One region of the Agromyces sp. GL_144 genome, then DNA from elsewhere that is predicted to be linked to it. Evidence: predicted binding sites of a transcription regulator. Region 1 holds the regulator's gene; the other holds the start of a gene.
What was found. Region 1 encodes HspR, which represses chaperone genes until heat shock. Its sites were predicted from a motif close to AAGTTGAGTCNNNNNGACTCAACTT; they were not measured.
Positions count from the first base shown of each region.

Region 2: the regulator HspR is predicted to act here: its motif matches at 7,190-7,214, upstream of AC3IPY_RS04405 (ATP-dependent Clp protease ATP-binding subunit).

Region 1 covers NZ_CM174399.1:4,104,092-4,115,083, forward strand. Annotated here, with positions in the region: gene AC3IPY_RS18910 (helix-turn-helix transcriptional regulator) at 1-789, opposite strand, end outside; gene AC3IPY_RS18915 (hypothetical protein) at 854-2,287, opposite strand; gene AC3IPY_RS18920 (hypothetical protein) at 2,470-3,174, shown strand; gene AC3IPY_RS18925 (heat shock protein transcriptional repressor HspR) at 3,196-3,618, opposite strand; gene AC3IPY_RS18930 (DnaJ C-terminal domain-containing protein) at 3,626-4,618, opposite strand; gene AC3IPY_RS18935 (nucleotide exchange factor GrpE) at 4,735-5,319, opposite strand; gene dnaK (molecular chaperone DnaK) at 5,328-7,196, opposite strand; gene AC3IPY_RS18945 (GTP pyrophosphokinase) at 7,487-8,662, shown strand; gene AC3IPY_RS18950 (sulfite exporter TauE/SafE family protein) at 8,742-9,500, shown strand; gene AC3IPY_RS18955 (serine protein kinase RIO) at 9,760-10,668, shown strand; gene AC3IPY_RS18960 (hypothetical protein) at 10,862-10,992, shown strand, end outside.
Region 2 covers NZ_CM174399.1:978,671-989,662, forward strand. Annotated here, with positions in the region: gene AC3IPY_RS04365 (EamA family transporter) at 1-680, opposite strand, end outside; gene AC3IPY_RS04370 (LysR family transcriptional regulator) at 753-1,697, shown strand; gene AC3IPY_RS04375 (tautomerase family protein) at 1,909-2,343, opposite strand; gene AC3IPY_RS04380 (TetR/AcrR family transcriptional regulator) at 2,428-2,994, shown strand; gene AC3IPY_RS04385 (N(5)-(carboxyethyl)ornithine synthase) at 3,190-4,350, shown strand; gene AC3IPY_RS04390 (hypothetical protein) at 4,640-4,852, opposite strand; gene AC3IPY_RS04395 (DUF6414 family protein) at 5,020-5,805, opposite strand; gene AC3IPY_RS04400 (PIN domain-containing protein) at 6,063-6,725, opposite strand; gene AC3IPY_RS04405 (ATP-dependent Clp protease ATP-binding subunit) at 7,227-9,830, shown strand; gene AC3IPY_RS04410 (hypothetical protein) at 10,110-10,992, shown strand, end outside.

The sequences.
Region 1 (10,992 bases):
TGCGGGCAGGTCCGGCCGCTCGAGCCACGGCTCGAGCACGGTGTCCCGAAGATGCGCGTTGATCGCCCCCATGGCCTGACTCGGCATCGGACCGGCCCCGTCCTCGCCGAGGTACAGGATCGCGGCGGCGACGAGCGACGTGTTCCCGAGGGTGCTCGCCGCCAGGGCGCCCACCGCCCCGTCGTCGAGCTCGTGGCCGTGCTCATGGGCGAGGGCCCTGATCTCGTCGTTCGTGAGGTCGAACGCGCTGGCCGGGATCCTGGCCATCGTGGCGTGCAGCGGAGCAGCCGACAGGTCGACCGCCGTGAGGTCTCGCGCCGACACGATCACTCGGACGGGGAGGTTCCCGCTGAGCAGGCGCACGAGGTCGGCGGCGATGAGGTCCGCCTCGGGAACGAGGTCCAGGCGATTGATCACGATGACGTGGTCGTCGCGCATCGCGGCGAGTCCGTGGGCGATGGCGACCGGAACCGGGATGCGTGGGTCCTCGAACGCCTCCGTCGTCACCCGCGAACCGTCGTCGGCGAGGCGAGAGATGACGGCGACCCAGAAGTCCTTCCTCGACAGTGCCCCGAGGTGGAGGCCGTCGATGAGGGTCGCATGGTCGTGCTGTTCGGACCAGTCCCGCAGGGCGGTCGCGACTCCGCGCCCTCCGGGGGAGACGATCAGGGTCAGGTCGGATTCGGCGGCGTTCGTGATGAGTTCGGTGACTCTGGCCCTCGCGAGATGCCTGGGCGAGGACACGTGGAAGGGCGCGACGGCATGGCGCGCCGCAATGGTGCGTTGCATGATGATGACTCCAGCGTTGAGGTGAACGGGTCGGCGTTACCGCGCGTGCGCGGTCACGCTCCCGTCAGTCAGGGCTGGAGTCGGTTTCGAAGGTCGGAGTGCTGGGAAGGCGGTCGTCGACGAGGCGCGCCTCGATGGAGGTCGCGATCGCCGGCAGTCCGTTGCGGCCGGTCGTCGCGAAGGCGGTGGGTGCCGTCGAGCCGCCGCCGATGCCGCCGTCGTTCGTCATGGTGGGGGCCGTCGGCCACTGCACGGGCGAGCGCACCGTGTCCGAGTCCCCGGCCGAGTCGGGCAGGTCGAGCACGGCCGAGTCGGCGGAGGCCTCGTACCCGGCGTCGGCGCGGCCCTCGTCGGCCTGTGCTGCAGGCGTCGACACGGCCGCGGGCTCGGTGACGACGACCTGGTTGCGTGGTTCACGGGTGTCGGACGGCAGCCCGGAGGGTTCGACCGCCGGCGGGGTGGGCGTGCCGGGTGCCGTCGGGTCGTTCGGGCCCGAATCCGGGTCGGGGCCCGGAGGCGGCGTCCCCGGAGGGCCGCCATCGTTCGGACCGGGGCCGGGAGGGCCGCCCGTGCCCGGTGGATCGTGGGGACGAACGGTGCCCGTCGAGACGTCGACGACCGCCTCGACGAGTTCATCGGTGGTTCCGGCCACCTGCCCGAGCGTGCCGTCGAGCAGGTCGACGATCGGTGCGAGCAGCCCGTCGAGCGGCGAAGGGCCGGTGATCGAGCCGACGATGGGCAACGTGCACACGACGTGGTCGAGCAACCCGACGAGCGGATCGGTCAGCGAGCCGATCGGACGCCCGCCCACGAGGTTCAGCAGAGGATCCAGAAGCTGCGTCGTCTGCTGCGTGACGGGTCCGGTGACCGGCGAGACGATGGACGTGACGGGAGCGACGACGGCCCCGACCGGCCGGACGACGTCGTCGACGAGGCCATGCACGAGGCCGTCGGTGAGCCCGCCCGTCGCCCCGGAGACGACACCGCCGACCGCTCCGAGCACGGGCGCGGTGACGGATCCGGTGATCGTGCCCACGATCGAGGGGTCGGAGGCCGATCCGCCCGTGGAACCGGGCTCGCCCTGCGAGGGCGGTGGCGTCGGTGCTCCCGGTTCGACGCCCGGTGCGGGAGCCGGGGCATCGCCCGGGGCCGGTGCCGGCGCGGGTGCAGGAGCGGGGTCCGGCGCAGGAGCCGGGACCGGCTCGGGCGCGGGGGGCGGAGCGGGCTCGGGCGCAGGAGCCGGGGCCGGAGCCGGGGCTGTCGGGAGCACCGCGTCCACGGTGTCCGCGACCCCGTCGAGCACGCCGCCGACGAGCCCGCCGACGCCCTTCAGCAGGCCTCCCACGAGACCGTGCGACGGCCGGTCGGCGCCGCCGGACGAGTCGGCCGCCTGTGCCGGGCCGGCGGCGAGGAGCACGGCGATGCCCGCGACGCCGACGCCGATGGCGGCGAGTCGCGCGGCACGGGCGAGACGTCTCGCGCCGACCGAGCTTGCCATGTGTCCCCCGAGCACATTCGTCATACGCATTTGGGCTGTACCGCGAAGCTATCAGATGCCGGGCGTCCGGCGACTTGTGGATCCTACGTATGTCCGAGAATCAGCGGCGCAGACCGCCCCGATGGGCGCTGCGTTCCCGGCTGGGTGCGGCATGCAGGTGGATTTGCTACCCTCGGCGACGCATGGGGAACGTGAAGTCGAACGGGGAGCGGTCGGCGGCTCGGCACAACGCCGGGCCGCGCGTCATGCGCACCCGTCGCGGCATCCGCCCCCTCGCCGCCCTCGCGACGCTCGCCGTCGCCGGGCTGCTCGCGACGATCTCGCTCGTGCCGGCCGCGCCCGTGCCGTCGGTCTTCGCCGCCGGCGCCGACACCGTTCGGCCGCCCGAGGGGCAGACGGTCGAGGTGGCGGGCGACATCGCCGCCCAGCGGGTCTCGCAGGAGTCGTACACCGCCGCGACCGGATGGCAGACGCTCGTCGCCGGCGGCACGAACCTCGACTGGGCCAAGCTCGTGCTCGTCGACGGCGACTGGGCGCTCACCGACGAGAACATCACGTTCATGATGCGCTGGATGCGGCAGGAGAACGGCGCCGACAACTGGTGGAACCGCAACAATCCGCTGAACAACGGCCTCGGCTCCGGCGGCGGCTCGGGTCTCGGCAGCTACACGACCCTCATGGACGCGGCCCAGTACGCGGCCGACAACATCAAGTCGGGGCGCTACCCCGCGGTCGACGCCGCGCTCATCGACGGAACATCGGCGGATGCCACGGCGCAGGCGCTCTGGGCGTCGCCGTGGGCGTCGAGCCACTACGGCTACGGCACGCACTGGAGTTCACGCCCCTACGACGTGATCGAGGCCCCCGCAGAGGCCTGGGGCCGCTGACCCCGGCGGGCCGGTCGCCGCTCAGCTGCGATCGAGCGGGCGCCAGACGACCATCGCCGTCTCGCGGCGCACGCGCGTGCCGCTTCGGATCGTGACGACCTCGCCCTGCGTGCCGGCCGCGAACACGCGGCGGCCGGGTCGGTTCAGCATCTCGTCGGCGAGCGTCGCCTCGAGCTCGCGCACGCGGGCGCGCAGCGTGGAGACCTCGTCTTCGAGGCCGAGCACGCGGCGGATGCCCTCGAGGCTCACGCCCTCGCTCGAGAGCTGGGCGATCTCGCGCAACCGCACGACGTCGCGCATCGAGTAGCGACGCGACTTGCCCGGCGTGCGCGTCGGCGAGACCAGTCCCATGCGGTCGTACTGCCGCAGGGTCTGCGGGTGCATGCCCGCGAGCTCCGCCGCTACCGAGATGACGAACAGCGGACTGGTCTCGTCGACGTTCATGACGGGCTCACCCGCGCGCCTTCGCGATGAGGTCGTCGCGCGGGTTCTCGTCGGGAAGCTCGGCCGCGAACTCCTTGAGCTTCTGCTCGGCGTCCTTCGACAGGTGCGCGGGTACCGCGACCTGCACGACGGCGAGCAGGTCGCCCGTCGCCTTCTTGGTCTCGACGCCTCGGCCCTTGACGCGGAGCACGCGCCCGCTCGGGGTGCCGGGGGCGACCCGGAGCTTGACGGGATCGCCGCCGAGCGTCGGCACCTGGATGGTCGCGCCGAGCGCGGCCTCGACGAACGTGACCGGCACGTTCACGCGCAGGTTGAGTCCGTCGCGCTCGAACACGGGGTGCTTTCGCACCGTCACCGTGAGCACGAGGTCGCCGGGGGCTCCGCCGTCGGGCGAGGGCTGACCCTTGCCCGCGACCTTGATCTTCTGGCCGTCGGCGACGCCGGCCGGGATGCGCACCGTGATGGTGCGGCCCTCGCCGGTCTGGAGCGTCAGCTGGTCGCCCTTGGTCGCGGTGATGAAGTCGAGCGTGGTGGTCGCCGTGACGTCGCGCCCCCTGGTCGGACCGCCCGCCCCGCGGAATCCGCCGGTGGGCTGGCCGAACCGGCCGCCGCCGAAGAGGCCGCCGAGCAGGTCGTCGTAGCCGCCGCCCTGCTGCTGGTACGTGTACTGCTGACGGCCGCCACCGCCGCCGAACATGCCGCCGAAGACGTCTTCGAAGCCGCCGTTGGCACCGCCGGCGCCGGGCGCCGTGAAGCGCGCGCCGGAGCCCATGGCCCGCACGGCGTCGTACTCCTTGCGCTGCTCGGGGTCGGAGAGCACCGAGTTCGCCTCGCTGATCTCCTTGAACTTCGCCTCGGCCGCGGCATCTCCGGGGTTCGAATCGGGGTGGTACTTGCGCGCGAGCTTGCGATAGGTCTTCTTGAGGTCGGCTTCGCTCACGTCTTTCGAGACGCCGAGCACCTTGTAGAAGTCCTTGTCGAACCAGTCCTGACTGGCCATGGCGCCTCCTTTCGCGTGAACAGGCGATGGGATGAGTCTTGCGCGGGTGTTCCCGTTCGCGCCCGATGTCTCCGCTCAGGCGGAGACGGTGGGCGCGAACGGAAACGCCCGACGGATTACGCGGGCGTCTTCACGACGACCTTCGCCGCGCGGAGCAGCGTGCCGCCGAGGGTGTAGCCCGTCTCGACGACGTCGGCGACCGTGTCGGTCTCGACGTCGGGCGAGGGCTGCTGGAAGATCGCCTCGTGCTTCTGCGGGTCGAACGCGTCGCCGACCTCGCCGAACTTGGCGAGACCGAGCCGCTCGACCGAGCCGCGCAGCTTGGCCGCGATCGTCGCGAAGGGCGACTCGCCCTCGAGGTCGCCGTGCTTCTCGGCACGGTCGAGGTCGTCGAGCACGGGCAGCAGCACGGCCACGGTCGTGCCGATCGCGCGCTCCTTCTCGATCTCGCGGTTGGCCTCGGTGCGCCGACGGTAGTTGGCGTACTCGGCGGTGATCCGCTTGAGGTCGGCCAGGTGCTCGTCGGTGGGGTCTTCGACCTCGACGTTCGCGGCGTTCAGGATGTCCTCGACCGTGAGCTCGCGCTCGTCGGCCTCGGTCTCGAGCTCGATCTCTTCAGGGGTGACGGATGCCTCGGCATCCGTCACCTCGTCGGCGGATTCGGGCTCGGGAACCTCGGGGTTCTCCTTCTCGTCTGCCATGGCCTGGCCTACTTCTTGTCGTCTTCGTCGTCGATGACCTCGGCGTCGACCACGTCTTCGTCGGACTCGGCCTGCTCGCCCGTGGCCGCGGCATCTTCGCCGGCTGCCGAAGCGGCATCCGCCGCCTGCGCCTGCGCGTAGATGGCCTCGCCGAGCTTGCCCTGCGACTGCGAGAGCTTCTCGAACGCGGTCTTCACGGCCTCGTCGTCGTCGCCCGCGAGAGCCGACTTCAGCGCGTCGACGTCGCCCTGCACCTCGGACTTGACGTCGGCGGGGAGCTTGTCTTCGTTGTCCTTGATGAGCTTGTCGGTCGAGTAGGCGAGCTGCTCGGCGGAGTTGCGGGTCTCGGCGAACTCACGACGCTGCTTGTCTTCGGCCGCGTGCTCCTCGGCCTCGCGCACCATGCGCTCGATGTCGTCCTTCGGGAGGCTCGAGCCGCCCGAGATCGTCATCGACTGCTCCTTGCCGGTGCCCTTGTCCTTCGCGGACACGTGCACGATGCCGTTGGCGTCGATGTCGAAGGTGACCTCGACCTGCGGCACGCCGCGAGGCGCCGGCGCGATGCCGGTGAGCTCGAAGGTGCCGAGCGGCTTGTTGTCGCGGGTGAACTCGCGCTCGCCCTGGAAGACCTGGATCGCGACCGACGGCTGGTTGTCGTCGGCGGTCGTGAAGGTCTCGCTGCGCTTGGTCGGGATGGCCGTGTTGCGCTCGATGAGCTTGGTCATGATGCCGCCCTTGGTCTCAATGCCGAGGCTCAGGGGGGTGACGTCGATGAGCAGCACATCTTTGCGCTCGCCCTTCAGCACGCCGGCCTGGAGCGCGGCGCCGACGGCGACGACCTCATCGGGGTTGACGCCCTTGTTCGCGTCTTTTCCGGTCTCCTTCTTGACGAGCTCGGCGACCGCGGGCATGCGGGTCGAGCCGCCGACGAGCACGACGTGCGCGATGTCGGACAGCTTGATGCCGGCCTCGCGGATGACGTCTTCGAAGGGCTTCTTCGTGCGGTCGAGCAGGTCGCTGGTCATGTTCTCGAACTGCGCGCGCGTGAGCGTCTCGTCGAGGTTTGCCGGGCCGTTCTCGGTGAGCGAGAGGTAGGGCAGCTGGATGCTCGTCGACATCGAGGAGCTGAGCTCCTTCTTCGCCTGCTCGGCGGCCTCCTTGAGGCGCTGCTTGGCGATCTTGTCGTTCGAGACGTCGACGCCGGTCGACTCCTTGAAGCGCTTGATCAGGTGGTCGACGATGCGCTGATCCCAGTCGTCGCCGCCGAGGCGGTTGTCGCCGGCGGTCGCGCGCACCTGGATGGTCGAGAAGTCGTCGTCCTTGCCCACTTCGAGCAGCGAGACGTCGAACGTGCCGCCACCGAGGTCGAAGACGAGGATGAGTTCGTCCTCCTTGCCCTTGTCGAGGCCGTACGCGAGCGCGGCCGCGGTCGGCTCGTTGATGATGCGCAGCACGTTGAGGCCCGCGATCTCGCCGGCCTCCTTGGTGGCCTGGCGCTCGGCGTCGTTGAAGTACGCGGGCACGGTGATGACGGCGTCGGTCACCGTGTCGCCGAGGTACTGCTCGGCGTCGCGCTTGAGCTTCTGCAGGATGCGCGCCGAGATCTCTTGGGGCGTGTACTTCTTGCCGTCGATCTCGTCGGTCTTCCAGTCGGTGCCGACGTGACGCTTGACCGACGCGATGGTGCGGTCGACGTTGGTGACGGCCTGGCGCTTCGCGGTCTCGCCGACGAGCACCTCGCCGTCCTTCGTGAAGGCGACCACCGACGGGGTGGTGCGCAGGCCCTCGGCGTTCGCGATGACGGTGGGCTCGCCACCCTCGAGAACGGCGACGACCGAGTTGGTGGTTCCGAGGTCGATTCCTACTGCACGTGACATGTGTTGTTTCTCCTTCTGCCGGGGCTTCGCGAGCGGATGCCGCGGCTCGCCCCCTGGCGGTCGATTCGGCCTTGCCGGCCCGCAATCGAAGTCAACTGCCGGGACTTGAGTCCCGACGACTCAAGCTTCGCAGCGCCTCCCGATCGTGTCAAGTTGACGACCGCCAAAGTTGAGTACGCATGACTCAACTCCCAGCGGAGGTTCAGTATTCCGGTCGTCGCCCGTCGCGCACTGCTCGCCCGCGGCGTCGCCCGACCGGCATCCCGCGGCCGAGGTACTACCCTGCCTGTGTGGATGCGCGCGAGCAGGACGAACTCCTCGTCGCCGCGGAGCTCGACCGGTACGACCGGGAGCTGCGGCGATACCGCCGGCTGCGCAGCCGGATCGAGGCCGACTTCGCCCGACGTCTCGAGGCGGCGGGCTTCAAGTACTTCCACGTGACGGCCCGGGTGAAGTCGCGCGACTCGTTCGAGCGCAAGGTCCGGCGGGCGCCCGATCGCGAAGTGCGCGACATCCTCGGGGTTCGCGTGGTCGCGAACTTCGAGGGCGACCTGCCCGGCATGGAGCAGGTCGTGCGCGAGGCGCTCATCGTCGACGACGACTCCTGGGTCGACAAGTCCGCGCTCCTGCCGCTCGACGCGTTCGGCTATCGTTCGGTGCAGTTCGTCGGCCTGCTGCCCGATCCGGGGCAGGACCCAGATGGCGTCGGCGACGACGATCCGGTCATCGGCACGCAGCTCGAGGTGCAGCTGCGCACCGCGCTGTCGGACACGTGGTCCGAGCTCGAGCACGACTTCCGCTACAAGTCCGCGCGGCAGCTGCCGCGCGAGGTCGACCGGTTGTTCGCGATCTCGGCGGCACTGCTCGAGCAGGCCGACGACAACCTCGACCTCATCCGCCGCCAGGTCGAAGAGGCGCGCACCGCACCACGGACTCCGGGAGGCGGCGACGGCGAGCGCGGCTACATCGGGCGGTTCATCCAGTACGACGGCGACTCCCGGTCGCTCGACCAGATCATCACGGCCGCGCTCGACGTGCCGTTCGGCTCGGTGGCGGGTGCCGGCCGCGAGCTCCGCAGCGTCGTGCGCGCCGCCGGATGGATGCACTACGAGGCGCTGGCCGACGGGTTCGCCGAGCACTCCGAGCTCGGTCGGCGCCTGGCGATCGCCTGCGCGAGCAGCACGAACGACATCCTGCTCACCGATGCGGAGCCGCAACGGCCCGCGCGTTCGTTCCGGGGCATCGGCGTGTACTGGACCGCGATGGCCGCGGCGCTCGTCGCCGGCGCATCGATCCGCGAGAGTCGGGTGCCCGAGGGCCGGCTCGCCGAGTACCGCGCCGTCGCCGTGCACCTGTTCCGCAATCCGGATGCCTCGGCGCTCGCCACTCGGAGCCGCTACGAACGCGTCGCGGCGCGGGCCGGCACGGTCGACGACGCGAAGTTCGGCTCCATCGACCTCGAGTGAGCCGCCGACGTCATCGGGCGTCGCCCGCGACATCCGCCTGATTGAATCGAGGGATGCCGCGCCCGAAGCCGACCGCCCGATGACCGTCTTCGAGTTCGCGCTGCTGATGGTCGGCGGCGTGCTCGCGGGGGGCATCAACGCCGTCGTCGGATCCGGGTCGCTCGTGACGTTCCCCCTGCTGCTGGCCTTCGGGTACCCGCCCGTGCTCGCGAACGTGACGAACAATGTCGGCGTGCTGCCGGCCTCGCTCGCCGCGACCTACGCGAACCGCGCCGAGTTCCGCGGCGAGTGGCGTTCGCTCGGCTTCATCCTCTGCTTCTCGGCCGCGGGCGGCGTCGCGGGCGCGGTGCTGCTGCTGCGCCTGCCGAGCGAGGCGTTCGACGCGATCGTGCCGGCGCTCATCGGACTCGCCCTGCTGCTCGTGGTCTTCGGGCCGTGGATCAAGCGCTGGACCGCGCGTCTGCACGGCGAGGCCGGGCATCGCGACCACCCCGTCGCCACGGTCGTCGTCGCGGGGCTCACCGCCGTCTACGGCGGCTACTTCGGCGCGGCACAGGGCGTGCTGCTGCTCGCGCTGCTCTCGATCACGATGGCCGGTACGCTCGCCCGCGCGAACGCGTACAAGAACGCGATGGCCGCGGTCGCGAACCTCGCGGCCGCCGTCGTCTTCGTCTCGGTGACGGAGGTGGCCTGGCCGGCCGCTGCGGCGATCGCGATCGGTTCGTTCATCGGCGGGTCCCTCGGCGGCCGCTACGGGCGGCTCATCCCGCAGACCGCATACCGGGTCGTCATCGTCGCGGTCGGCCTCGCGGCGCTCGTCTACTTCCTGGTGTCGTAGGGCTCGGGTCTCGATACGGCGCCGGGGCCTACCCGACCGGCCCTGCCTGCTCGACCGCAGCGCAGGCACTGGACACCGGCGCGCACGGCGCGTATCGTGGCGCGAGCCGTGATTCGCGGCATCCGCCCGAGTCGAAGGGAGCGAACCATGAACGATGTCACTGTCGTGCGCATCGCAGACCCCCTTCTGTGCGAGGCCTCCAGCCTGTAGCCGTTCCGGCCGGGCGCATCGGTGGCCTCCCTCTCACTCGGAGAACACCGTGAACTTCCTCTCGTCCCTCGGCGACCCGTCGCTCGACGACTCGTCCTACGACGACACCGCCGCCGCGCTTCCCGCCGCGGCATCCGCCCTGAACACCCTCGTCTTCCAGACCGCCGAACCCGGCGAGGGCCAACGCTGGTCGACCTGGCCGGCGACCACGCCCAGCGAGCGCGGCCCCGAGCCGCGCCCCGACTGGCTCGTCACCTCGGCCGCGGCGATCGACACCGAACTCGGCGTCGTGAAGACCGGCAAGGAGGGCGACGTCTTCCTCATCGAGCGCGCGATCCCGGATGCCCCGGCCGACGTGCCCGGCAACCGCGTCGTGCTCGCCGCCAAGCGCTACCGCGGCAGCGAGCACTCCGACTTCCACCGATCCTCGATGTACACCGAGGGCCGCGGGCTCCGCCGCACCCGCGACGTGCGCGCCGTGGCGAGGGGAACCTCCTTCGGTCGCGCGGTCGCGCGCGTGCAGTGGGCCAACGCCGAGTTCGAGGCGCTCAGCCGTCTCACCGAACTCGGCGCCGCGGTGCCGTACCCCGTGCAGGTCGGCGACACCGAGGTGCTCATGGAGTTCATCGGCGACGGCCGGGTCGCCGCCCCGCGGCTCGCCCAGGTGCGGGCCTCGCGTGAGGAGTTGCGCGACCTGTTCCAGCAGGTCGTGGAGTTCATGCACGTGCTCGCCGCCAACGGCCTCGCGCACGGCGACCTCTCGCCGTACAACCTGCTCGTGCACCACGGGCGCGTCATCGCGATCGACCTGCCGCAGGTCGTCGACCTCGTCTCGAACCCCCGGGGCCTGGACCTGCTGCACCGCGACTGCGTGAACGTCTGCGACTGGTTCACGAGGCAGCGGCTGGAGTGCGACGCCGAGCAACTCTTCGGCGAGCTCGTGGCCGTGATCTGGTGACGACCCGTGCTCTGGTGACGGCCGTGGCGCGGTGACGGCCGCGCCACGGAGACGGGGCGGAAGCGCGGGATTCGGCATGCCTTCTCGGCGACTCTGCCACTGATCGCAAATCCGTATCGGTGGCAGAGCGGCCGGAGCGCATCAGGGCGGACCCGGATGCGCACCGTCGTACCCGCCCCCTAGACTCCCGCCCATGACCTCTGCCGCCCGCGGTGCCCTGCTCGCCGTCGCACTCCTCCTGGCCGGCACGGCCCTGACCGCATGCTCCACGACGTCGCCGAACGATGCCGGGGCGACGACCGGGTCGGCCTCCGCACCGGCCTC
Region 2 (10,992 bases), 1.1 Mb from region 1:
CCGACGAGGGTGCAGAGCCCAGCCGTGTACAGCGTCGAGAGGATCGGGCGCCAGCCGAACGCTGCGATGCCGGCGGCGATCGCGTCGGGCCCCTCGATGAGCGCCGACAGGCCGAGCGCCGGCAACGGCACGACGAGCGACGACCACACCGTGAGGGAGAGCGCGCCGAGTCGCTTGGCGGGCGCGACCACACCGGCCTGGCGCGAGATGACGTTGCCGATCGCCCACGAGAGGGCGGCGAGCAGGCACAGCACGACCGCGAGCACCGGCGCATCGCCGCCGCGACCGAGGGCGACGACGCCGAGCCCGACCGTGCCGACGAGCACGCCGATCGTCTGCACACGACTGGGGCGCTCGCGCAGGGCGAGCGCCGCGACCACGATCGTCAGCACGACCTGCGCCTGCAGCAGCAGGGCCGCGATGCCGGGCTGCAGCCCCAACGAGATCGACGTGTAGAGCAGGGCGAACTGGCCGAGGCTCATGAAGAGCCCGACGCCGACGACGGTCTTCCAGTTCGCGAGCGGGCGTGGCACGACGACCACCGCGAGTGCGACGATCGCGAAGCGCACGGCGACGAAGAAGAGCGGCGGGATGCCGTGCATGCCCCAGTCGATCACGACGAAGTTGAAGCCCCACAGGGTTGCCACCAGGGCGGCCAGGAGCATGTCGCGTCTCGTCATGGATTCAGGTTGGCTCGCGGCATCCGGAAACACCAGCGATCATTTCTCCGACTGATTCGGTAGCATCGCTGCATGATCGATCTCGAAGCCGTCGTCGCGCTGCGGGCCGTGGCCACGAACGGCAGCGTCGCGGCGGCGGCCGACTCGCTCGGCTTCACGCCCTCGGCGGTGTCGCAGCAGATCAAGCGCCTCGAGCGCGGCACCCGTGTCGCGCTCCTCGAGCGAGTGGGCCGTGGCGTCGTGTTGACCGATGCCGGGCGTCGGCTCGTGACCTCGTCGTCGACCGTGCTCGCCGACCTCGAGCGCATCGAGGCCGACCTGCACCTGGCCGGCGGCAGCAGTGGGGCGGATGCCTCCGGCGACGCCGGCCGCCGAGTCACCGGGGAGGTGCGCCTCGGCGCGTTCTCGTCCGCGGTGCGCGGCCTGCTCGTCGATGTGCTGCCCGGCCTGCGTGCCGCGCACCCCGACCTGCGGGTGCCGCTGCGCGAGAGCGAGCCGTGGGAGACCGTCGCGCTCGTGGCATCCGGTCAGCGCGACCTCGGCATCGTGCACCGGTGGGGCGGGCTGGCGCTCGCGATGCCCGAGCACCTCGTCGAGACGCCCCTGTTCACGGATGTCGCGGACGTGATCCTGCGCCACGATCACCCCTTGGCCGATCGGCGCGAGTTGACGCCCCTCGACCTCGCCCACGAGGAATGGATCGCGACCTTCGACTCGACGATCTGCCGGCAATGGCTGCGCCGCCTCTTCGACGGCGTCTCGAACGCGCCGCGCATCGTGCACGAGTCCATGGAGTTCGAGAACCACCTCGAGCTCGTGCGGGCGGGCCTCGGCGTCGCGCTGGTGCCGCGCATGGGGCGGCCGCCGTTGCATCCCGATCTCGTGGCGGTGCCGACCGTGCAGCCGGCGTCGACGCGCGACATCGCGGCGGTGCATCGGCGCAGCCAGGCCGACTCGCCCGCGCTGCAGGCAGTGCTCGATGCGGTGCGGGCAGCGGTGGCCGGGCGCGCCGACTGACGGGCCTCATCGGCGTCGGGCGCTCACCCCCACGGGGCGGCGCACGGCGCGGTCGGCGAGCCGTTGAGCACCGGACGGAGCAGCGGCGCCAGCGCCTTCAGCACCGCAGTCGATGCGTCGCCCGTTCCGCCGTCACCGTTGCCGAGCATCGCCAGGACCGCACCGGTCAGCGCCCCACTTCAGGGGTGGGCCGGTGGGCGCACGACCGCGCTCAGCTGCCCGACTGCAACCGACCGATCTCGGCGCGAGCCGCCGCGACGATCTCGTCGTTGGTGTGGGCGTGACCGAAGAGGCCCCATCCGCCGGGCGCGGCCTCGGTGAGCAGCACCCACACGCGTTCGGTCGGGATGTGAGCGTCGGATGCCTCGACCACGAGTGCGGTGAGCTCGGCCACGACCGCGAGCTGCTTGTCGCGGTCGAGTGCCCCGGCGTTCGTGAGCACCTGAACGCGAACGTGATCGCCCGCCCCCGCGGCATCCGAGATCGCAGTGGGTTCGAGCTCGTGAACGAAGGCGGCCGTGTTGTTGCGGAACATGGGGATGTCGGGCACCTGCTCGACGTTCTTCACGATGTTCGCGGCGCGCTCGGCGAGGTCGTGGGTGTCGGCGAAGGTGCCGCGCGGAGCGTAGAGATCGATCATCGGCATGGTGGAACCCCCGGTTCAAGAAATATGATGCTCGTCATAACTGTAGATTATGACGAGCATCGTAGTCAAGGCTCAGGAGGGCACATGGCCACCGACACCCGACGTCGCATGATCGACAGCGCCGCCGTGCTCGTCGCACGCCACGGTTCACGTGGCACCTCGTTCACCGAGGTACTGGAGGCATCCGGCGCCCCGCGTGGTTCGCTGTACCACCACTTCCCGCAGGGCAAGGAGCAGTTGGTGCGCGCCGCGGTGGAGGCGGCCGGCGACCGGTCGCTGGCTCAACTCGCCGAGTTCGACGGCCTGCCAGCCGGCGAGGTGGCCTCGCGGTTCTTCGGCATGTGGCGGGCGCTGCTCACCGCGACAGATTTCGGCGTCGGATGCGCCGTGGCCGCCGTCACGGTCGACGCCGAGTCAGGCGATCTGCTCCAGGGTGCCGGCGAGGTGTTCCGCTCGTGGCGCGGGCGCCTCACCGAACTGCTCATCGCCGGCGGCGTGGCATCCGACCGTGCGGCCGGCTTGGCGGCGCTGCTCCTCGGGGCGAGCGAGGGCGGCGTGCTGCTGGCGCGGGCCGAGCGCGACATCGCCGTGTTCGACGCGGTGGCGGCCGAGACGGTCGCGGCGGTCGAGGCTGCAGTCGAGGCGGCGTAGGCGATGTCCGAGTCGCGGATCTGCATTCTGCGCGCGGCCTCACCGCGACCTGCGATCGCGCGAACGTCCGTGACGTACCCTCAGGGAAGGACGCCGGTTCGACGGACGGCGGTTCACCCGTGGTCCACACCTGCCATGACGGATGCCGGTGAGCGAGCTCGAGCCGACACCGGCAGCCGCACAACTGGAGCCCACATGAACACGCCGACACCCGCTCTGCTCACACTCGGGGTGTTGGTCACCTCGCGCAAGACCGACGAGCGGCGACTGCCGATCCATCCCTCCCACCTCGAGCGGATCGACGCCGACCTGCGCGCGAACATGATCCTCGAGCACGGCTACGGCGAGCGTTTCGGCTTCTCGGACGAACAGCTCGCTCCGCTGGTGGGCGCGATGGCCACCCGCGAGGCCATCATCGCCGAGGCCGACGTCATCGCCCTGCCGAAGCCGCTCGCATCCGACCTCGCCGATTTCCGAGACGGACAGGTGCTGTGGGGCTGGCCGCACTGCGTGCAGGACCGGGACATGACCCAATACGCCATCGACAAGGGCCTCACGCTCATCGCGTGGGAGGCCATGAACCACTGGAAGGCCGACGGCGGGTTCGGGCTGCACGTGTTCCACAAGAACAACGAGATCGCGGGGTACTGCTCCGTGCTGCACGCCCTGCAACTGTGCGGCTCGACGGGCGACTACGGGCGGCGGCTCAACGCGGTGGTGATCGGCTTCGGCGCGACCGCGCGCGGCGCCGTCACCGTGTTGAACGCGCATGGCATCCACGACGTGCGCGTGCTGACCAACCGCGACACGGCGGCCGTCGGCTCCCCGATCCCGTCCGTCGACATCATCCAGTTCGAACACGACCCCGAGGCGCCGTTCGCGAGCACCGTGAACACGGAGGACGGCCCGGTCCCACTCGCCCCGTTCCTCGCCGCGCACGACATCGTCGTCAACTGCACCCTGCAGGATCCGAACGCACCGCTCACCTACCTGCGCACCGAGGACCTCGGGGCCTTCCGCCCCGGCAGCCTCATCGTCGACGTCTCGATCGACGAGGGCATGGGATTCGAGTGGGCGCGGCCCACCTCGTTCGCCGACCCGATGTTCACGGTCGGTGATTCGACCAACTACTACGCCGTCGATCACAGCCCGTCGTACCTGTGGAACTCGGCCACGTGGGAGATCAGCGAAGCCCTGATGCCGTTCCTCCGCACCGTGATGGAGGGCCCCGGGGCGTGGGCCGAGTCGGACACGATCAGCCGTGCGATCGAGATCGAGGGCGGTCGCGTGCGCAACGAGGCGGTCCTGCAGTTCCAGGGGCGCTCGGCCGAGTACCCGTATCCCGCGCTCGTGTGAGCGTTACGGGGTGATGGTGGCAACTCCTTGGCTGGCGTCGTAACGCTCGTGGCGTGCACGCAGCGCCGTGGCAGCTGGTATGCCGGCCTTGAAGATCGTGGAGTCGCTGTCCCGGTGGTCGAGTGGCGCCGCGAAGCGACGCGTATCGAGACCCGGCCGCCCATTTCGGCTCGTGGTACGCGGACCCGCAGTCGGGGCGCGCCCGCAGGAACCTCAGCATGATGACCTTGCGCACCTCGGCGCGCTTGGCTGCCTCGATCACGTTCGCGGTGCCCTCGACGTGGACCCGTTAGGTCTGGCCGCCGATCTCGCGGTTGATGCCCGCGCAGTGCGCGACGACCTCGCACCCCTCGAACGCCTGCGTGAGCGCGTCGACGTCCCCGGTGTCGACGCCGGTGCGCCTGAAGATGATGACGGATGCCTCGGGCCCGAACTGTTGGGCCAGGGGGCGTCCGACGAAGCCGGCGCCGCCGGTGATCGCGGTGCGTGGGTGGTGGGGCATGTGGCGACCCTAGGATGCGGGCGGCTCAGTGGATCGGAGCGGTACCTCGTCGGCCTTGGTGACTCACCTTGGCCGACATCGAGCGCGCATCCGACCTCGGTATGGATGCTGCCCAAAACCAGGACCACACCAGCGAGAAGGGTTTCGTCATTTCGGCCGGACGCTGCTTAGCGGTAGATCGCAAGAACATCTAATTGGAGCGCGGGACCTTCAACCCAGAACATCTCCTGCCCGGGCGTCGGCCCCTTCCGCTCGAACTCCCGACGCTGATCACGGGGCATCTGAGAAATGATTGGCAGCCCAGGCAGCGGGCGCCATGCCGACGCTCCCCACAGTTTCGAGACCTTGCCGACAACTCGAGCGTCTCCGTCGATCTCGTCGAGAGGCTCGCCCTTCAACGAGCCCACGATGCGCCAAGCAGAATCCACGACATCGCCCAAGACGATGCTGGTCGGCATGGCCGCGCCGAATGCCGCCATAGTGTCCAATGACTCGTTGTCCGGCATCCCGGCAAGCGGGTTCGTTCCCTGCCCTCTTGAAAGATTCGCCATCATCTTCATCAGCGGAATGGCGTCGAGCAGGCCCCCAGGGCTCGCGATCTTGGAAGCATCTGCTTCGTAGAGCTCGCATGTGACATCGACGAGGTTGCCGAGACGGACCCCTTCGAGATCCGCCTCCTGCAGAATCGTCACCCACCCGAACTGCTCCTCTGCGCCATCAACGAGTTGCTGCAGTCGTTCGAATTTCGCCGGACTAGTGTCGGCAAGTTCCTCAGTGACGGTCTGCTCGCCAGATTTCTCACCGCTCACCCCGAGGACCTTCGTTCCAAGGGCCCCACCTGCGCGAGTCCCATCCTTTTCAGAACGACTCATCGCCTTGCGCAGCCCGTCCTCCACTTGGGCGATGTACTGGTCGAGCTGCGGTTCGTTCAGATACAGGAAATTGCGGAGCAAGATTAATCCATTCGACCTAGGAGACAGTTCCTTCGAACGTACTGTGCGCACCGGACATGGAACCCCCAGTTCACGGGCACACCTCCCTCGTGTTTCTCTGACACCACCGCAGTCCGCTCGAGGTTCCGATGTTCGATCGCGGCCAAAGACTAGGACACTTGCGCCAGAGCGTCGACGTCACTGGTCGACGCCGGTGCGGCGAGAGATGATGACGGATAGCTCGCCCCTGCTGTTGGGCCAGATGGCGCCACGGTTCGTTAGCTGTAGTCCTCAACATCCCGGCAGGCGGAGAAGGCGTTAGCATTCAGCCGCGTGTTCCAAATCTTTTGTGTCGCAGGGCGTATTTCGCGGCTGTGCCATTGACCATGGTCAAACCAGGAGACTGTCTCAACTTTTGCACTTCCCAGCGCGCACGCCTCATCGAGTGCGGGCTCCAAGTCAGAATCCTGCGAGGCGAGGACTACGAGATCGACGTTCGGATCGCTTGCTTCACGCACGAGTGCTAGTGCACAGAGTACGTCTACGCCTTTCTCCTGCGGCTTGCCGTCGATCATGAAATGCCCGCGCGCATCGGTTGCTTTTCGCCCATCCGCCGTGCGTTGGTAACGGTACTTGAGCGGTCTCAGCGTCACGTTCACCCGGGGGTCCAGTTCCCAGTTTGCTTTCTGGGCGAGGTTTCGTGCGTAGGCCTTGGGGTCCACATCTACGGACGGCAACCCGCGATAGACGAGGACCTTGGTGAGGACAGCGTGCGCCATTCCCGCTCGTTGATTCGCGTTGCGCCGGGAAACTAGTTGGTTTGCGAAGTGGAGGGGGTGCACAAGGTGCTCATGTGGAGGCTGATATGGCTCGAAAAGCCCCCTGCCGGTGAGATGCACATTCTGATAGTCGATGATCACAGCAGCTCTGAGGTCGGGCATCGGCGCTCCAAATGGGTAAAAAAAGCCCCACCAGTCCCGGAGGACGGTGGGGAGTTATGTGTCTCATACTTGCACGCTGACGCATCGATCGCAAACTCATCCCCTCTGGCAGACCGCCCCATTCCGGGGGATTGACAGGCTTTGCATGCATCGATATTGCGGCTCTGAGAATCTTGTCGCGAACCATGGGATCAGCGCGTGCGGACCGGGTCCAGCGCCTAGTTCGAGTTAGTTGTGCACGCTGCCTCTCGGAGACCAAGTCCCTGGCAATGCTCACGTCGAAGGGGTTTCGATGAAGGGACTAAATCTATCGCCGCCGAGGCTGGCTTATGGGTCGAGTCGGGGCCTCAACGCTACGTCGACGATTCCCCGCGGTGACGTCGGTTACCGCTCGCAGATGTGATGCACGCCCTTCCGTAAACGCATGCTGGACGCGCGGGAATACCGCGGACCCCTCCGCGTTGAACTTGAGCGTATGCCACTCAAGTTCCAGGAGGATTGGTGCCCGAAGACTTCAACCCCGAAGCCGGTGCGAGCTCGTTCGACGAGTTTCTGAGCCGGTATCTCGCGGGTGAGCAGGCTCGCCAGGCTCGGTCGATCGACCTCAGCCGGTTCCTGACCGCTCGCACGCAAGGCATCCTGCAGAAGGCAGGACGCTTCGCGCTCGAACGCGGCCAGACCGAGCTCGACGCCCTGCACATCCTGCGCGTGATCGTCGAAGACGACAGCGTGAAGCAGGCCGTCGCCCGCGTCGGCGTCGCGCCCGAGCGCATCATCACCGCGACCGAGGCACGCCTGCCCGCGGCATCCGACGTCGCCGACATCAATGCGGCCACGATCACGCCGAGCGCTTCCCGCGCGCTGTTCCACAGCTACCAGGTGGCACGCTCGGCCGGCTCGACCTACATCGACCCCGAGCACCTCTTCTTCGCACTCGTGCTCGGGCAGGACGCCCCCGCCGGCCAGGTGCTGGCGCGCGCCGGCGTCACCGCCGAGGCGCTGACCCAGCAGATCCGCGAGACGGTCGAGGCCGGGTTCGAGGGCGACGACGAGCAGTACGGTGCGAACGGCGCCGGCTCCGAGGCATCCGCGACCCCCATGCTGGACAAGTTCGGCACCGACCTCACGGCCCTCGCCGAGGACGGCGAGCTCGACCCCGTGATCGGGCGCGTCGACGAGATCGAGCAGACGATCGAGATCCTCAGCCGCCGCACGAAGAACAACCCCGTGCTGATCGGCGAGGCCGGCGTCGGCAAGACGGCGATCGTCGAGGGCCTCGCCCGCGCGATCGTCGAGGAGTCGGTGCCCGAGGCCCTGCTCGGCAAGCGCGTCATCTCGCTCGACCTGCCCGGCATGCTCGCCGGCACCCGCTACCGCGGCGACTTCGAGGAGCGCCTCACCAAGACCATGGAGGAGATCGCCTCGAACAAGGGCGAGTTCATCATCTTCATCGATGAGATCCACACGGTCGTCGGCGCGGGCGGCTCTGGCGACGGCGGAACCGACGCCGGCAACATCCTGAAGCCCCGCCTCGCGCGCGGCGACCTGCACCTCGTGGGCGCGACCACGCTCAAGGAGTACCGCACGATCGAGAAGGACCCCGCCCTCGAGCGCCGGTTCCAGCCGGTTCGCGTCGGCGAGCCCTCGATCGAAGACGCCGTGCTCATCCTGCAGGGCCTGCGCTCGGCCTACGAGGAGCACCACGGCGTCGAGTACACGGATGCCGCGCTGCGGGCCTCCGTCGAGCTCTCGGCCAGGTACCTCACCGACCGCGTGCTGCCCGACAAGGCCATCGACCTCATCGATCAGGCCGGGGCGCGACTGCGCCTCAAGCTCGGCATGAAGACGGATGTCTCCGCGCTCATCGCGCGACTGGCCGACCTCGAGGCCGACAAGAACGCCGCCGTGAGCGCCGAGCACTACGAGGAGGCCTCGCGCATCCGCGACGAGATCTCGAAGGTGCAGGGCAAGCTCGACGAGGCGACCGAGAAGGGGCAGGCCGCGGCATCCGCTGGTCTCGGCTCCGACGGTGCTGAGCGTTCGACCGTCATCGATGAGCCCGAGATCGCCGCGGTGATCTCGCGGGCCACCGGCATTCCGGTGAACCGCCTCACCGAGACCGAGCGCGAGCGCCTCGGCGACCTCGAGGGCGAGCTGCACGCGCGCGTCATCGGCCAGGACGACGCGGTCACCGCGGTCGCCAAGGCCGTGCGCCGCAGCCGCACCGGCATGGGCGACGCGCGTCGACCGGTCGGATCGTTCCTGTTCCTCGGCCCGACGGGCGTCGGCAAGACGGAGCTGGCGCGTGCGCTGGCCGACCGGCTGTTCGACGACGAGGGCGCGATCATCCGCTTCGACATGAGCGAGTTCGGCGAGCGGCACACGGTGTCGCGCCTCGTCGGCGCCCCTCCCGGATACGTCGGCTACGACGAGGCCGGGCAGCTCACCGAGCGCGTGCGGCGCAACCCGTACTCGATCGTGCTGTTCGACGAGATCGAGAAGGCGCACCCCGACGTGTTCAACCTGCTGCTGCAGGTGCTCGACGACGGTCGCCTGACCGACGGCCAGGGCCGCACGGTCGACTTCCGCAACACGGTGATCGTGATGACCTCGAACCTCGGTTCGGAGTTCCTCGCGTCGCGCTCGGGTGCGCTCGGGTTCGTCGCGGGCACGGATGCCTCGGGCTTCAGCTCCGCGGCCGACGTGCGCAACCGCGTCATGGGCAAGGTGCGCGAGGCCATGCGCCCCGAGTTCCTGAACCGCATCGACGAGATCGTGCTGTTCCAGAAGCTCGGCGCTTCGGAGCTCTCCCAGATCGTGCGCCTCATGCTCGGTGCGACCTCCGCTCGTCTCGCGGCCCGCGAGGTCGAGTTCGAGGCGACGGATGCCGCGGTCGCGCTGCTTGCCGAACGCGGATACGAGCCCGAATACGGCGCCCGACCCCTGCGTCGCACCATCCAGCGCGAGGTCGACGACCGCATCGCGGACCTCTTCGTGTCGGGTGCGCTCGGCGACGGCGAGGGCGTGCGGGTGGATGCCGCGGACGGCTCGTTCATCGTGACGCCCGTGCCCCGCGCGACCGTGGCGGTGCCACTGGCGGCGTAGCCGGCGTCGTCTGGTTCGGCGCTGTCGGCGCAGCCGGAGGCATCCGCTCGGAATCGCGGTGGCGAAGTACCGAAGTGCCGGACGATTTCAGGCAAGGCCCGGTCCCTCTCGAGGGACCGGGCCTGCGTCATGCATCGGCCATGTGCAGGCGCCCTGCATTTGCTACGTTCTTGCCATGATGATCGCCCCCGGGTCTCACCCGCACGCCCGTGTGAACCCTTCGTGACGGGCGTGGCCGCGCGTCTCTCCGGGATGCTGCGCAGCGTCGGGCGCCGGCGAGTGATCGTGTTCGGAGTCGTCGCCCTGCTCGTGCTCGGCGCCGGGGCATCCGTCGCAGCCGCCCTCGGCGCGCAAGAGGATCAGCGTCGGGCGCTCCTCGCGGACGTCGAGACCACGGCATCCGAATTCGAGTCCGAGGCGGAGTCCCTCAGCGCGGTCGCTGCGAAGTACGACGCGGACCTCGCGGAGGCCGCCGAGCTGGCCGCCGAGCTCTCCGCCACGTTGCAGCTGCCGCCGCAGCGGTTCGACCCCTCCGCGAGGACGGAGGTCGAGCGATCCCTCGAGCAGCTCACGATCGCGTCGTCGCCACTGCCCGCATCGGTCGAAACGACCGTCCTGGTGCATGACGACGCCGGCGTCGACGAGTTGCGAACCGCCCGGGTGGCCCTGGCCGATGCGATGAAGGACCTCGACGATCGGGCTGCCGAACTCGATGTCGCACGTTCGGGACTCGCCGACGCGATGGGTGCGGCTCGATCCTCGGCGAAGACACTGGTCGACGGGGTGATCGGCGGCACCGAGGGCATCCTGGTCGTGAATGCCGCGGCATCCGTCGAGTCATCGGATCGAGTCCGAACGGTGTTGGCCGCTCTCGGCGAAGAGTGGACCGCAGACGGCCTGCGGGAATGGATCGACGCGATCACCGCGCTCGAAGCGTCGACGGCCGAGGCCGCCGCCAGGCTCGCCCGCGAGGAGCAGGACGTCGACGTCGACGTCGAGGGTGACTGGAGCGGCGCTCAGGCGCCGGTCTCCGGGTCGACGCCCGACATTCCGATTCCCATCGCGATGGGGCCGAGCACTCCTGCGCTGCCCGAGGACCCGATCGTGGAGACGCCGCCGGTGAGCGAGCTCTGGCCGATGCTCTGGGACGAGTACTGGGTGC